DNA from 3 places in the Erwinia rhapontici genome. Region 3 is predicted to be linked to each of the others. Evidence: predicted binding sites of a transcription regulator. Region 3 holds the regulator's gene; each other region holds the start of a gene.
What was found. The regulator Fur, encoded in region 3, represses iron uptake genes when iron is present. The targets are predictions, from matches to a motif close to ATAATAATGAGAACNACTATCAA.

Region 1: ftnA (non-heme ferritin) is a predicted target of Fur. The motif match lies at 2,752-2,774, and genes of this name have one in related genera.
Region 2: fhuE (ferric-rhodotorulic acid/ferric-coprogen receptor FhuE) is a predicted target of Fur. The motif match lies at 3,036-3,058, and genes of this name have one in related genera.

The regions. Positions count from the first base shown of each region.
Region 1 covers NZ_CP085627.1:787,253-791,523, forward strand. Annotated here, with positions in the region: gene LJN55_RS03580 (GMC family oxidoreductase) at 1-695, shown strand, start outside; gene LJN55_RS03585 (c-type cytochrome) at 709-1,935, shown strand; gene ftnA (non-heme ferritin) at 1,994-2,503, opposite strand; gene LJN55_RS03595 (sugar-binding transcriptional regulator) at 2,899-3,876, opposite strand; gene LJN55_RS03600 (tagatose-bisphosphate aldolase) at 4,075-4,271, shown strand, end outside.
Region 2 covers NZ_CP085627.1:2,490,286-2,494,556, reverse strand. Annotated here, with positions in the region: gene LJN55_RS11745 (sugar ABC transporter substrate-binding protein) at 1-694, shown strand, start outside; gene fhuE (ferric-rhodotorulic acid/ferric-coprogen receptor FhuE) at 743-2,830, opposite strand; gene LJN55_RS11735 (MBL fold metallo-hydrolase) at 3,273-4,049, shown strand; gene LJN55_RS11730 (GlxA family transcriptional regulator) at 4,078-4,271, shown strand, end outside.
Region 3 covers NZ_CP085627.1:1,326,794-1,331,064, reverse strand. Annotated here, with positions in the region: gene ybfF (esterase) at 1-622, shown strand, start outside; gene ybfE (LexA regulated protein) at 735-1,016, shown strand; gene fldA (flavodoxin FldA) at 1,158-1,688, shown strand; gene fur (ferric iron uptake transcriptional regulator) at 2,086-2,529, shown strand; gene mtr (tryptophan permease) at 2,634-3,881, opposite strand; gene LJN55_RS06270 (hypothetical protein) at 3,998-4,271, opposite strand, start outside.

The DNA of each region.
Region 1 (4,271 bases), 540 kb from region 3:
ACTTTAATCCGTTTGCCGCCTCTGGCGTGACCGGGACGTTTATTGATGATTTCAATGCCGGGAATTTTGACCAGAGCGGGCTGGGTTTTATTGGCGGCGCCACCATCGGGGCGGCCACCAGCGGCGGGCGGCCGATCCAGCAGATGCCGTTGCCTGCGGCATCCCCGCAGTGGGGCAGCGGCTGGAAAAAAAGCATCAAACAGCACTATCTGCACACTATGACCATCGGTTCATCGGGATCGGTCATGCCATATAAACAGTGTTATCTCGACCTCGACCCGACCTACAAGGATGTCCACGGCCAGCCGCTGCTGCGCATGACGTTTGACTGGCAGCCGAATGAACTGAAAATGACGCAGTTCATGCAAGGCAAAGCGGAGCAGATAGCCCGTGTAATGGGGGCACAGCAGGTTGAATCGGGTTTTATGAAGCCCGGTGACCACTATGATGTGCGGCCTTACCAGTCCACGCATACCACGGGGGGGACAGTGATGGGTGATAACCCGAAAAACAGTGTGGTAAACAAATATTTGCAAAGCTGGGATGTGCACAATTTGTTTGTGCTGGGGGCATCTGTCTTCCCTCAAAATCTTGCCTACAACCCCACCGGTATTGTTTGCGCCACTGCACTGTGGGCAGCGCACGCCATCCGTACTCAATATTTCGCCCAGCCCGGACCGCTGGTGCAGGCCTGACAGGGAGTGAGCCATGAATATCAGACAATACGGTCTGTGTGTGCTGCTGGCAGTGGCCAGTAACAGCATTGCCGCTGTGCCTGAGCGCAGCATCAGTCCGGGGCACTATCTGGCCCTGGCGGCAGATTGTGCAGCCTGCCACACCGCAGAAAAAGGCACGCCTTTTGCCGGGGGACTGAAGATGGATACCCCCATCGGGGCTATTTACTCCACCAATATTACCCCGGATGCACAAACCGGCATCGGTCACTACAGCTATCAGGATTTTGCGCGGGCGCTTCGTGAGGGGAAGGCCCGGAATGGTCATTATCTGTATCCGGCGATGCCTTATACCGCGTTCAGCAAGTTTGACGACCAGCAGCTGCACGATTTGTATGCGTACTTCACACAGGAGGTTCCTGCCGTCCGGCAGGCAAACCGAAAAAGCGATATCCCCTGGCCGTTAAATATACGCTGGCCGTTGTGGGTGTGGAATATGATGTTTCATGACGATGAACGCTATCTTAACGACCCGCTGAAAAGCGCCGAGTGGAACCGGGGTGCCTGGCTGGTGATGGCTCCGGGGCACTGCGGTAGCTGCCATACGCCACGCGGTATAGCGATGCAGGAAAAAGGGCTGGACCACAATGACAGCGCCTATCTGTCCGGAGGAACCATTAACGGCTGGCATGCACCGGACCTGCGGGGTAACAACGTTCGCGGGCTGGGGAGCTGGACGCAGCAGGATATTATCAATTTCCTCAAAACAGGGCAGAACGACCGCACAATGGCATTTGGTTCCATGGCCGATGTGGTGCAGCAGAGTACGCAGCATCTTACGCCGGCGGATCTTAGTGCTATTGCGGTGTTTCTGAAGAGCCTGCCTCCCGGTAAATTCTCTTCTTCGCCAGCCAGTGAAGATTATGCCGAAGCTCAATATCCGGGGGCGGCGCTGTATCAGGATAACTGTGCCGCCTGCCACCGTAGCGATGGTCGGGGATACACTCACACCTTCCCGGCACTGGCAAGTAACCCGGCGCTGTTGGGGGATGATCCTTCGTCACTGGTTTCAATGATTTTGCACGGAGGCCGGGCTGCGGTGACAGAAAGAGCATTGACAGGTATGCGAATGCCGGGATTTGGCTGGCGGCTGACGGATCAACAGGTGGCCGAACTGAGTAACTATGTGCGCAACAGTTGGGGAAATCAGGCCAGCGATGTGACGGCGGAGCAGGTGAAAAAATTGCGGAAAGGGGAGTAAAAGAGCAAGAAAAGGAAAAAAACGTCGTCCCTGAAAAAGGGGCGACGTTTGTCAGCGATTACGCCTGGTGTGCACCAGGTTCGCTCAGTTTCTGCAAATCTTTATCCACGAAGAACAGGGCCTGACCGCTGTTACCCACCAGTGCCAGTTTATCCAGTACAGATTTGAACAGCTTCTCTTCTTCGTGCTGCTCAGACACATACCACTGCAGGAAGTTAAAGGTGGAGTAGTCCTGGGTGGTCATGGCTGCGTGCGCCAGTTCGTTGATTTTAGCGGTGATCAGCTGCTCGTGCTGATAAGCCTGCTCCAGCACTTCGTGCAGGGAGTTGAAGGTGACCGGTGGGGCTTCAATGGTGCCCAGTACCGGCATCGCGCCCGTATCGCTCAGGTAGTTGAACAGACGCTGCATGTGCTGCATCTCTTCCGTAGAGTGCTCACGCATAAACGCAGCCGCACCCTCGAAGCCTTTGTCGTTGCACCATGCGCTCATCTGCAGGTACAGGTTGGCAGAATAGAATTCCAGATTCAGTTGATCGTTCAACTGAGCGGTCATTTCATTAGTCAGCATGGTGACTCCTTTAACATTATATTTTGCGATTTATTACTCTCAATAATTCATGTTACAGGGACAGAGTGAATGTTTCTGTAACGTGAAGTATAACGAGTAAAACAGGTGATTTCTGCGCATTATGCACGCAGATTGATAAAATAAAAACCGTTTTATATAGCATAGGCTAATTTTATTGTTGTCGCCTAAGAGTATGATTGGTAAGTGATAATCATTCCATGATGAATATAAACAGTTCTGCTTTTTAAATGATTATGATAACTATTCCTATTAAAATATAAATTGGATCAATATTACGGAATGAGAATTAATCCGTAATAGGTTATTTCTTATAAGGTGTTATTTTTACAGAGAATGAACTGCCTTTATCCGCCAGGGATAAAGGCAGTTATGGTTTACTGCGGCTCGGTGACCAGACGGTCGAGGATGGCCTGAGCTGTTTTAATATCGGTCACCAGTGCGTTGATCATGCCGGAACGTACGGCACCAATAATCCCGGCGGCTTTCTCTGCCGTGGCCGCCACCCCGATGCATAACGGGGTCTGACGAAGCTGGTCTGGTGATGCTGCAATCATCCGCTGTTCGCCCTCCCAGTGCAGCACTTCCCCCTGTTCGGTCACGTAGTGGCGCAGAACATCGCCCGCTGCATGGCTGAGCGCCTGCTCATCAGGGGTGGCCGTGCTGGTTTCGCTGGGGTGGGGCGCATGATGCGTCAGGCCGACGCCCACGATGGCCACGTCCAGCTTATCCCATAGCGAGGTAATTTGTTGCACGCCCGGATCGCAGAGAAATGCATCACGCAGCACCGGCGACGAGATATAGGGCGCGTGCAGGAAATGCGGCGTTCCCTCCATCTGTTCTGCGGCCTGGCGCACAAATTCGTTAATCTGAAAATGCGCTGCCGCCTGCTGCATACCGCCGTTGAGCGCCACCGTCATCACCCCCGGCAGGCGCGGCAGGCCGGATAGCGTCACTTCACGTACCGCCCGTCCCCAGCCAATGCCCACGACCGAACCACTGACCAGGTCGGCCTGCTGAAGCAGCGAGGCCAGCGGCGCATTCAGGGCACTGAGGATATTGGCAGGTGGGGACTCCACCACGGCAGCGGTTTTTAACCCCAGCCGTGCAATCAGATCCGCCGTGATCTCCTCAGGGGACGTCAGCTCAATCACCTCTATTCGCACAATCCCCGCCGCGCGCGCTTTGGTCAGCAGACGCGAGATCGTGGCGGTGGACACGCCCAGTTTTTTAGCGATATCGACCTGCGACATATCGGACTGATAGTGCAGCTTCGCCACCATATGCATCATTGCCCGCGTGGTGGCGGGATCTTGTAAAAGTGGCTCTTTCAGGGTTGTAATTCCTTTCTGCAATGTATTACACTCAGTTCATCGGTTGGAGAATTATTGCTCAACACCAGCAAAATTGCAACGTGCACAGGTGGCTGAAACCCCTGACAGGACTGGAGATTCACCGGCAACAGCCCGGCGTCGTGCACACAGGCTAAAGGTAACTTTCGGGTCGTCTACGACGGCTTTTTTACCCTGTAATCTGTATAGGAGTTCACCCTAATGTCACACATGTCCACTTCTGAACTGCGCGGTTATCAGCAAATTTGCGGCAGCAACGGCGCGATGCTGGTGATTGCCTGCGACCAGCGCGGTGCGATGCGAACGCTGTTAAGTGCCGATCCCGACCAGCAAAAAGCCATTTCCGAGCAGCAGCTCGGCGGTATCAAGGCGGATATCACCCGCTATCTCGCCAGTCA
Region 2 (4,271 bases), 1.2 Mb from region 3:
GGTTAGCGTGATTATCGTGAACCCGGTGGATACCCAGGGCACAAAAAACATCTCTGAGGCGGCGCGCGCGGCAAAAATCCCACTCATTTATCTGAACCGTAAACCGGCTGATTCGACACTGGGCAACGGGATCAGCTATACCGGCAGTGATGAAATTGAAGCCGGACGCCTGCAAATGCAGTATCTGGCGGAAAAGGTGAAGGATAAAAAGGAGGTGAATGTTGCCATTATGAAAGGACTGCTCAGTAATGATGCCACGCGTTTTCGCACACAGGGCGCCAAAGAGGTGATTGCTCAGCATCCGAACATGCATGTTGTGGTGGAAGATACCGCCAAATGGATGCGCGAGGATGGCATGAACCTGATGAACAACTGGATACTCTCCGGACGTAAAATCGATATCCTTTCTTCTAATGCGGATGAAATGGCGATTGGCGCCGCGATGGCGCTGAAAAGCAATGGCATAAAAATCGGTAAGGACATTCTGGTGGGGGGAACCGATGGCGGCCCTAACGGTTTGCAGTCGATTAAAAGCGGGCTGCTTTCAGTGACGGTTTTCCAGGATGCTAAAGCCCAGGCGTATCAGGCGGTGGATATGGCGGCCAGTGTTGCCAGGGGAGAGAAAGTGCAGGATGAAGTGATGATCCCGTTCCGGCTGGTTACACCGGAGAATTACCAGACATTTATGCACTAATCACCTTGTCTGCATGATCAGCCCCGGCATCGTGCCGGGGCTTTTTCATCAGAAGGCGTACGACAGGTTGACCGAGTAGCTACGCGGTTCGCCGTAAACCACATAATCGCTGCCCCATGAGTAATAAGAGCGGTCAAAGAGGTTATCGACGTTGGCCTGTACCGCCAATTGTCTGGTGAACTGGTAGCGGGCAAACAGGTTGGCCAGTGGATAGCTGCCCTGGTAGACGCGCTGCACTTCACCATCCGGGCCGGTGGCATCCTGGAAGGTGCGGTTCTGCCAGTTAAGCCCGCCGCCGATGGTCAGGTCCTGCAACATCGGTAAACGGTAGCGGGAGAAGAGTTTAAATGAGGTCTGCGGCATATTGCTGTTGAAGCGGCCGGAGGTATCTCGCGCCACATAGCGCGTTGCCCCGAAGGTCATTTGCAGGTTGTCGGTGACGGCACCGTTCAGCTCAAACTCCGCGCCTTTACTGACCGCGCCTTTAGCCGCAACATACGCCTGCTCGCTGGAGCCATTCACAAACGTGCCGCTGAGTTCCTGACCCACGTTCTCCTGCTCAATACGGAATACCGCAAAGGTGGCGGTCAGACGCCCATCAAACCAGTCAGACTTCAGTCCGGTTTCATAGTTTTTCCCGGTCACTGGCGACAGATAGGCCCCATCAGTGCCACGGTAGGTCTGTGGCTGGAAGATCGAGGTGTAGCTGGCGTAAGCCGACCAGGTGTCATCGATGTCATACACCAGGCCACCGTACGGCGTGATGTTATTTTTGCTCATATTGCCGCTGCTGCCAACGGTGCTCCACTGGGTGTAACGCGCGCCGAGGATCAGCGACAGTGGGTCGGCCAGCGAGAAGCGGGCGGCGGTGTAGGCCGATTTCTGGCGGATCACGTCATCGGCATTCAGATACCAGTCACCCCATTCCGGCTCCTGAACGTTGCCGTTCCAGTTGTTATCAAAACTGCCCATCTGCGCATAATCCAGTGCACCGTCCACGCTGTAGGTCTGGTTATGCTGGCGGCTGTAGCTGACGCCGGCCATCAACTCATGGTTACGCCCCAGCAGTTCAAACGGACCGCTGGCATAGGTATCAATGGATTCCTGCGTGCGCTTACCACGATCCAGGCTGCCATAGCCGCTGACCCCGGTGCCGGTCACCGCATCGGGGAACTCCATCACATACAGCAGCTTGTCAGCAAAGGTCTGCTCAGCATGCGTGGCATTGACGCGGAAGGTCCAGCCGTTATCAAAGTCATGTTTGACGTTGGCAAAAACCTTACGCGAATCGAGGCTGTAACGCGTCCAGTCGGCCGACGGATTGAGGTTGCGGTTGTAATGGGTGCGCGAACCGTTGCTGTACCAGGTCGGCAATCCACCCCAGGTCGGGTTGCCGGTGTTGCTCTCCTGATAGTCGTAGCCGAGCGACACCGTGGTGTTGTCGGTCACATCGGCATCCAGCACGCCGTAGAGGAACTTTTTGCTTTTATGGTAGCGATCCAGCCAGCCGTCCTGATCCTGATAACCGGCGATAACGCGGCCACGCACGGTGCCTTCTTCATTCAGCGGGGCAGAGAGGTCGGCCACGTAACGCTGGGTGTTCCAGCGGCCATAGCTGGCGCTCAGATTGCCGGTCACGGTCTTGCTGTCGGCATGTTTGCGTACCATATTGACCGACGCCGACGGGCTGCCCGCACCGCTCATCAGCCCGGTTGCGCCGCGCACGACTTCGATGCGGTCATAGATGGCGGTGTCTTCTCCGGCATCGCCGTAGTTCCAGTTATCTGCCGCTGACGTAGGGATATCATCGAAGGTGTAATTGGTGATCTGGAAACCGCGAGAGAAGTAGGAGGAGCGTTCGCTGTCGACCAGTTGGGTGGCGATCCCGGTGGTGTTATCCAGCACCTCACCCACGGTTTGCAGATTCTGGTCCAGCATCCGCTGCTCGGTGACGACGCTTAATGACTGCGGGACATCGCGCGGGGTCATCAGCATTTTGGTGCCGGCGCGGGTGGTTTTGACCGTGTAATCCTGCTTCTCGCTGGCGGCGGTATCATCTGCCGTGGCATCCACCACCATTTCCTGCGGGGAGGCGGCTTCCTGCGCCATGGCCGGGTTAACCAGCGCATGGATCATCAGCGCCAGCAGTGAAACGGACAACGTCGTTTTTTGGCCCGGCACGCGCAGAGGCGAGCCCTTTCCCCTGGTGTGGGATGAGAAGGTGCGGGAAGACATGGTTTTTCCTTGTGCGAAATAGGGAATAACAAAAAGCGTGGCCATTTTTTTATCGGTCAGTCACGGGCCAGATGGCCCCGAGACAGGGTGGCGTAGCTAAAGTTCAATACTAATGATTATGATAATCATTTTCTTTTATAGAATCATTGTTATTTTTTTGACACCACCTGAAACACGGTGTGTGTTTGTCGTTAGATCAGTGGTTTGACAGTGGTGTTGACCCGATCCCATCGCAATATGGCCTAAAGGGGGATCGCTGACTGTCCTGATATCATCGATAATGTTTTTCGGGCCAGGTTAAGCACCGACACTGCCAACAGGCATAACATTAAGGTAAATAACGATGAAAATTACTCAGGTACGCAATGCGACTCAACGGATTGTTTATGCAGGAAAGACGTTTCTAATCGATCCCATGCTATCCAAAAAAGAGGCATGGCCGGGGTTTCCAGGTACTGTCCGCTCAGAAATCCGTAATCCGATGGTTGAGCTGCCCTTCGATGTGCCAGTATTGCTGGACGTTGACGCCATCATTGTCACGCATACGCATCAGGATCATTGGGACGAAGCGGCCGTGGCGCTCATTCCAAAAGAGAAGCTGATTTTTGTGCAAAATGACAGTGATGAACAGCTTCTGCGATCGCAAGGGTTCAGTAACCTGGTGGTGCTGGCTGAAACCAGTCAGTTTGGCGACATATCGCTCATCAAGACCCGCTGCCAGCATGGGTCTGATGAAGCTTATGCCAACCCTCAATTAGCAGAGCGGCTGGGAGAGTCCAGTGGGATTGTGTTTCAGCACCCGGATGAGAAATCACTTTATCTGGTGGGTGACTCCATCTGGATCGATGCTGTTGAGGATAATATGCGTAAATATCTGCCCGGCGTGGTGATAATGAACACGGGCTGGGCGCATGTTCTGGGATATGGTTCGATTATCTTCGGTAAAGAAGATGTCCTGAAAGCCCATCTTGTGCTGCCAGAAGCCCAGATTGTTGCTACCCACATGGAAGCCATCAATCATTGCCTGGTGACTCGCCAGGCGTTGCTGGAGTATGCACGGATTAATCATCTGGAGGATTTTGTCAGCGCACCTGCAGACGGAGAGTCAGTCACGTTCTAATATCCTCAAATCAGTCCTGGAGTGTTGTATGTCTGTGGCATCGGTTGCGATTGTTGTTACTGAAGGGTTCAGCACCTTTCACGTGTCAGTTCCACTGATTCTGTTTGGGGATGCCACGACAGATGACACGCTGTTTACACGCCTTATCTGTACCGAGACGCCCGGACTCATCTGGTCAAAAGAAGCAACCGCAATCCAGGCGGACCACGGGTTTGATGCGCT
Region 3 (4,271 bases):
CGATGTCCGAAACCACGGTTTGTCTCCGCGTGCGCAAAAGATGGATTATGCGTTAATGGCTCAGGATGTCCTGGACACGCTTGACGCGATGCAGGTCGATCGTTTCAGCGTGATCGGTCACTCGATGGGGGGGAAGATCGCCATGGCGATTACCGCACTGGCGCCCGATCGTGTTGAGGAGATCGTAGTGATTGATATCGCTCCTGTGGCCTACACCACGCGTCATCATGACGATATTTTTGCCGCACTGAATGCGGTGACTGAGGCCGGTATCACCACGCGCAGCGAAGCTACTGCCCTGATGCGTCAAAGTATCAGTGAAGAAGGCGTTATCCAGTTTTTACTCAAGTCGTTCCACGAGGGTGTTTGGCGTTTCAACGTTCCGGCGCTGCTGGCATGTTATGAAAACATCATTGGCTGGGAGCCATTGGCCCCCTGGTCACATCCTGTGCTGTTCATTCGTGGGGAGCGTTCTCCCTATTTGGCCGATGCATATCGCGATGCACTGTTAACCCAGTTCCCGCAGGCGCGTGCCCATGTCATCACCGGCGCAGGGCATTGGGTACATGCTGAGAAACCCGATGCGGTATTACGTGCAATCCGACGTTTTTTAGCGCTGTGAAAACCATTTTCGCTGGGGTATGATGGCGCGCTAAAATTTTGCCGCTGCTGATTATCAGACGGCATAACGGCCCTATTCATCAGCAATCCAGCCTTTCAGTATTACGATTCCTATGGCAAAAGAGAACACGGACCGCACAACGATCGATCTGTTTGCAGATGAACGACGTCCGGGACGACCCAAGACTAATCCGCTGACGCGTGATGAGCAGTTGCGTATCAACAAACGCAATCAGCTCAAGCGCGATAAAGTGCGCGGCCTGAAGCGTGTCGAACTGAAAATGAACAGCGACGCGGTTGATGTCCTGAATCAGCTAGCTTTCGAGCGCAATATCAGCCGCAGTGAACTGATCGAAGAAATGCTGCTGGAACAGTTGCAACGTCATCCGTCCTGATGGTATCAGGGCCTTAGCACTCAGCGACAAAACCGGCAGCATTACTCATTTATCCGCTCACGACGGTCTGTTATCATTAGCGATATCTGCGAAAAAATCAGCAGTCACCATATCATTAAGATTCAAGAGGTTATTAAACTCATGGCACTCGTCGGCATTTTCTTTGGTAGCGATACAGGCAATACCGAAAACATTGCAAAAATGATCCAGAAGCAACTGGGGAAAGATGTTGCAGAAGTTCGTGATATTGCTAAAAGCAGCAAAGAAGACCTTGAAGCCTTTGATATTCTGCTGCTTGGCATCCCAACCTGGTACTACGGTGAAGCCCAGTGCGACTGGGATGACTTCTTCCCAACGCTGGAAGAAATCGACTTCAACGGTAAACTGGTTGCGCTGTTTGGTTGCGGCGATCAGGAAGACTATTCCGAGTATTTCTGCGATGCAATGGGCACCATCCGCGACATCATTGAGCCGAACGGCGCAGTGATTGTCGGCCACTGGCCGAGCGAAGGTTACCATTTCGAGGCTTCGAAAGGCATGGCAGATGATAACCATTTCCTTGGCCTGGCCATTGATGAAGATCGCCAGCCAGAGCTCACCAACGAACGCGTTGAAAATTGGGTAAAACAAATTTTTGATGAACTTCAGCTAAAAGATATCATCGAAGCATAACCATAGCCGCTTGATGTGGGAGCTATCTCACATCAAGTAAGTGGTTTTTCCTATAGAAGTAATAGATACATGTTTGTAACTTTCATCTGCAAAACTGTACAATAACCCCATCGGTTACCCGCTTACTCAGCACCTGCCCCACTCTTTGAGGATGTGAGTCGCCCAAAGAGCGGTGAAGATGATGCAGATTGAAATGTTAACCCAGCCTAATTCGGGCGCGTGCTACCCTGGATGTAATGACACTTATCCTTACATCCATTGCGGTTTCAGGCACCCCTTATGGTTTTCATTTCGGAGTATCAGTTCTATACTGAGACGCACTCATCTTTTAGCGTCGACCGATGTTCAGGGCTTTTCAGCCACTAAGTGACTAGCAAAGTAACAGGACAATATCCGCATGACTGACAATAACACCGCATTAAAGAAGGCCGGCCTGAAAGTCACGCTTCCCCGACTGAAAATTCTGGAAGTGCTTCAGGAACCAGAGGGCCATCATGTCAGTGCGGAAGACTTGTACAAACGCCTGATTGATATGGGCGAAGAAATTGGTCTGGCCACCGTTTACCGCGTGCTGAACCAATTTGATGATGCGGGGATCGTTACCCGCCATAACTTTGAAGGCGGTAAATCCGTTTTCGAACTGACTCAGCAGCACCATCACGATCACCTGATCTGCCTGGACTGCGGTAAAGTTATTGAGTTCAGAGACGAATACATTGAGGAACGTCAGCGTGAAATCGCCACGCGTCACGGTATCAAACTGAGCAACCATAGCCTGTATCTTTATGGCCATTGTTCTCTGGGTGACTGTCGTGAAGACGAGACTCTGCACGACAAATAATCTGCACTGTTCAGTGTAAAAACCGGTGGCTTGCCACCGGTTTTTTTATGCCTGCGTTATAGCGATTCCTCCCGGCTAAAACGCTGCCAATCTGTCTCAAAAGGTTATCGCGTATAGAGCGGCAGCCAGCCACCATATGAAAGCAACGAGACCACGGCATTCAGTGCACCAAACAGCAGAACCAGCACAATCGGTGCCATCCCCCCTCTGACTCGCCACGTGGCAGTGGCAAAACGTCGACGTGACTGCCAGGCTAGTAGCGCTGGCGTGACAACAGCCCACAACGTCGCGGCCAGCCCGGCATAACCGATTGCCAGCAGAAAACCGTTGGGCCAGATCATCGCGGCAGTTAGCGGCAGAATAAACGTCAGCAGCGTGGTTTTTAATCTTCCGGACGCGGAGTTATCCAGTTTAAAGAGATCGGCAAGGTAATCAAAAAAGCCAAGACTGACACCGAGGAATGAACAGGCAACGGCGAAGTTAGAGAAGATATCCAGTAACAGATTCAGAGAGCGATTGTGCAGTACGCCGGATAACGCCCCCACCAGTACGTCAATATTACCGCCTTGCGCGGCAATCGCTTTAAATTCGCTGCGGGGAATATTGCCCATCGTGCCGATGATCCAGATAAAGTAAATCATCAGAGCCAGCAGCGTGCCGTAAATCAGGCAACGGCTCACGCGGCCTGCATTCTTATGGTAGTAAGTCGTCAACCCGGCAATGTTGCCATGGTAGCCGAAGGAGGCCAGACAAAACGGCACCACTATCCAGAGATATCGCAGATAATCGCGATCGGCTCCCTGGCTGTCGAGCAGAATAGCCGGCTGAACATGCCACAGCAGGCCGCCAAAAATCATCAGAAAGGTGAGGATCTTCGCGCCGAGAAAAATCAGCGTCATCCGGCTGACAACCGCTGTTCCCAGCCAGATAAACAGCGCCACCAGTAGCGTAAAGAGCAGCCCAGCCATACGTGCCGATATTCCGACATTTAATTGATTGAGGCTGTGCTGAATAATCGCGCCACTGGCAGAAATGTACGCATAGGTGAGGATCCCCAGCACAAAGACCACGGACAAACCGTTGATCAGGTTCCAGCCACGCCCAAGTAAATCGCGTGTGACCGTATCAAAACTCGCCCCGATGGGATAATGCAGGCTGGCTTCCAGATACAGTAATCCGGACAGCAGCATACAGAACCAGGTCACGATCAGCAGCGCGGAGGACCAGGCAAACCAGGCACCGGACATCACTACCGGCAGCGAGAACATCCCGGCACCAATAATGGTGCCACTGATAATCAACGCCCCCCAGAGTGTTGACGGCAGACGAACAGCAGAAGCAGGTGTAGCCATGAAATCCCTTAGCGAATGCAATAAATAACATGCCATAAACCGGGATAATCCACTGGCTAAACGGCAATAATGCCGCATAGTCTACACAGAATCACACTCACGAACTAGTACAGTAATTAACTGACCACCATTGTTTCCTGCAAATAGCGCCAGCGAGGTGGCGTACAACCACAATCAATCACCGCCAGTGAAATACGGTGGGTATGATTATCACCCTGCTGTTGTAGCTCGTGATACTGGATCGCTACTTCCTGGCCAAACTGAGAGATCACTTTGCAGTGTTCAATCGTGATAGCAACACCCTGCCGTTCGCCGACCAGACGAGTGAACAGCGCAGTCACCTCCTCCATCGACAGACTTTTTCCGCTGGGCGCGACCATGATAAAATCG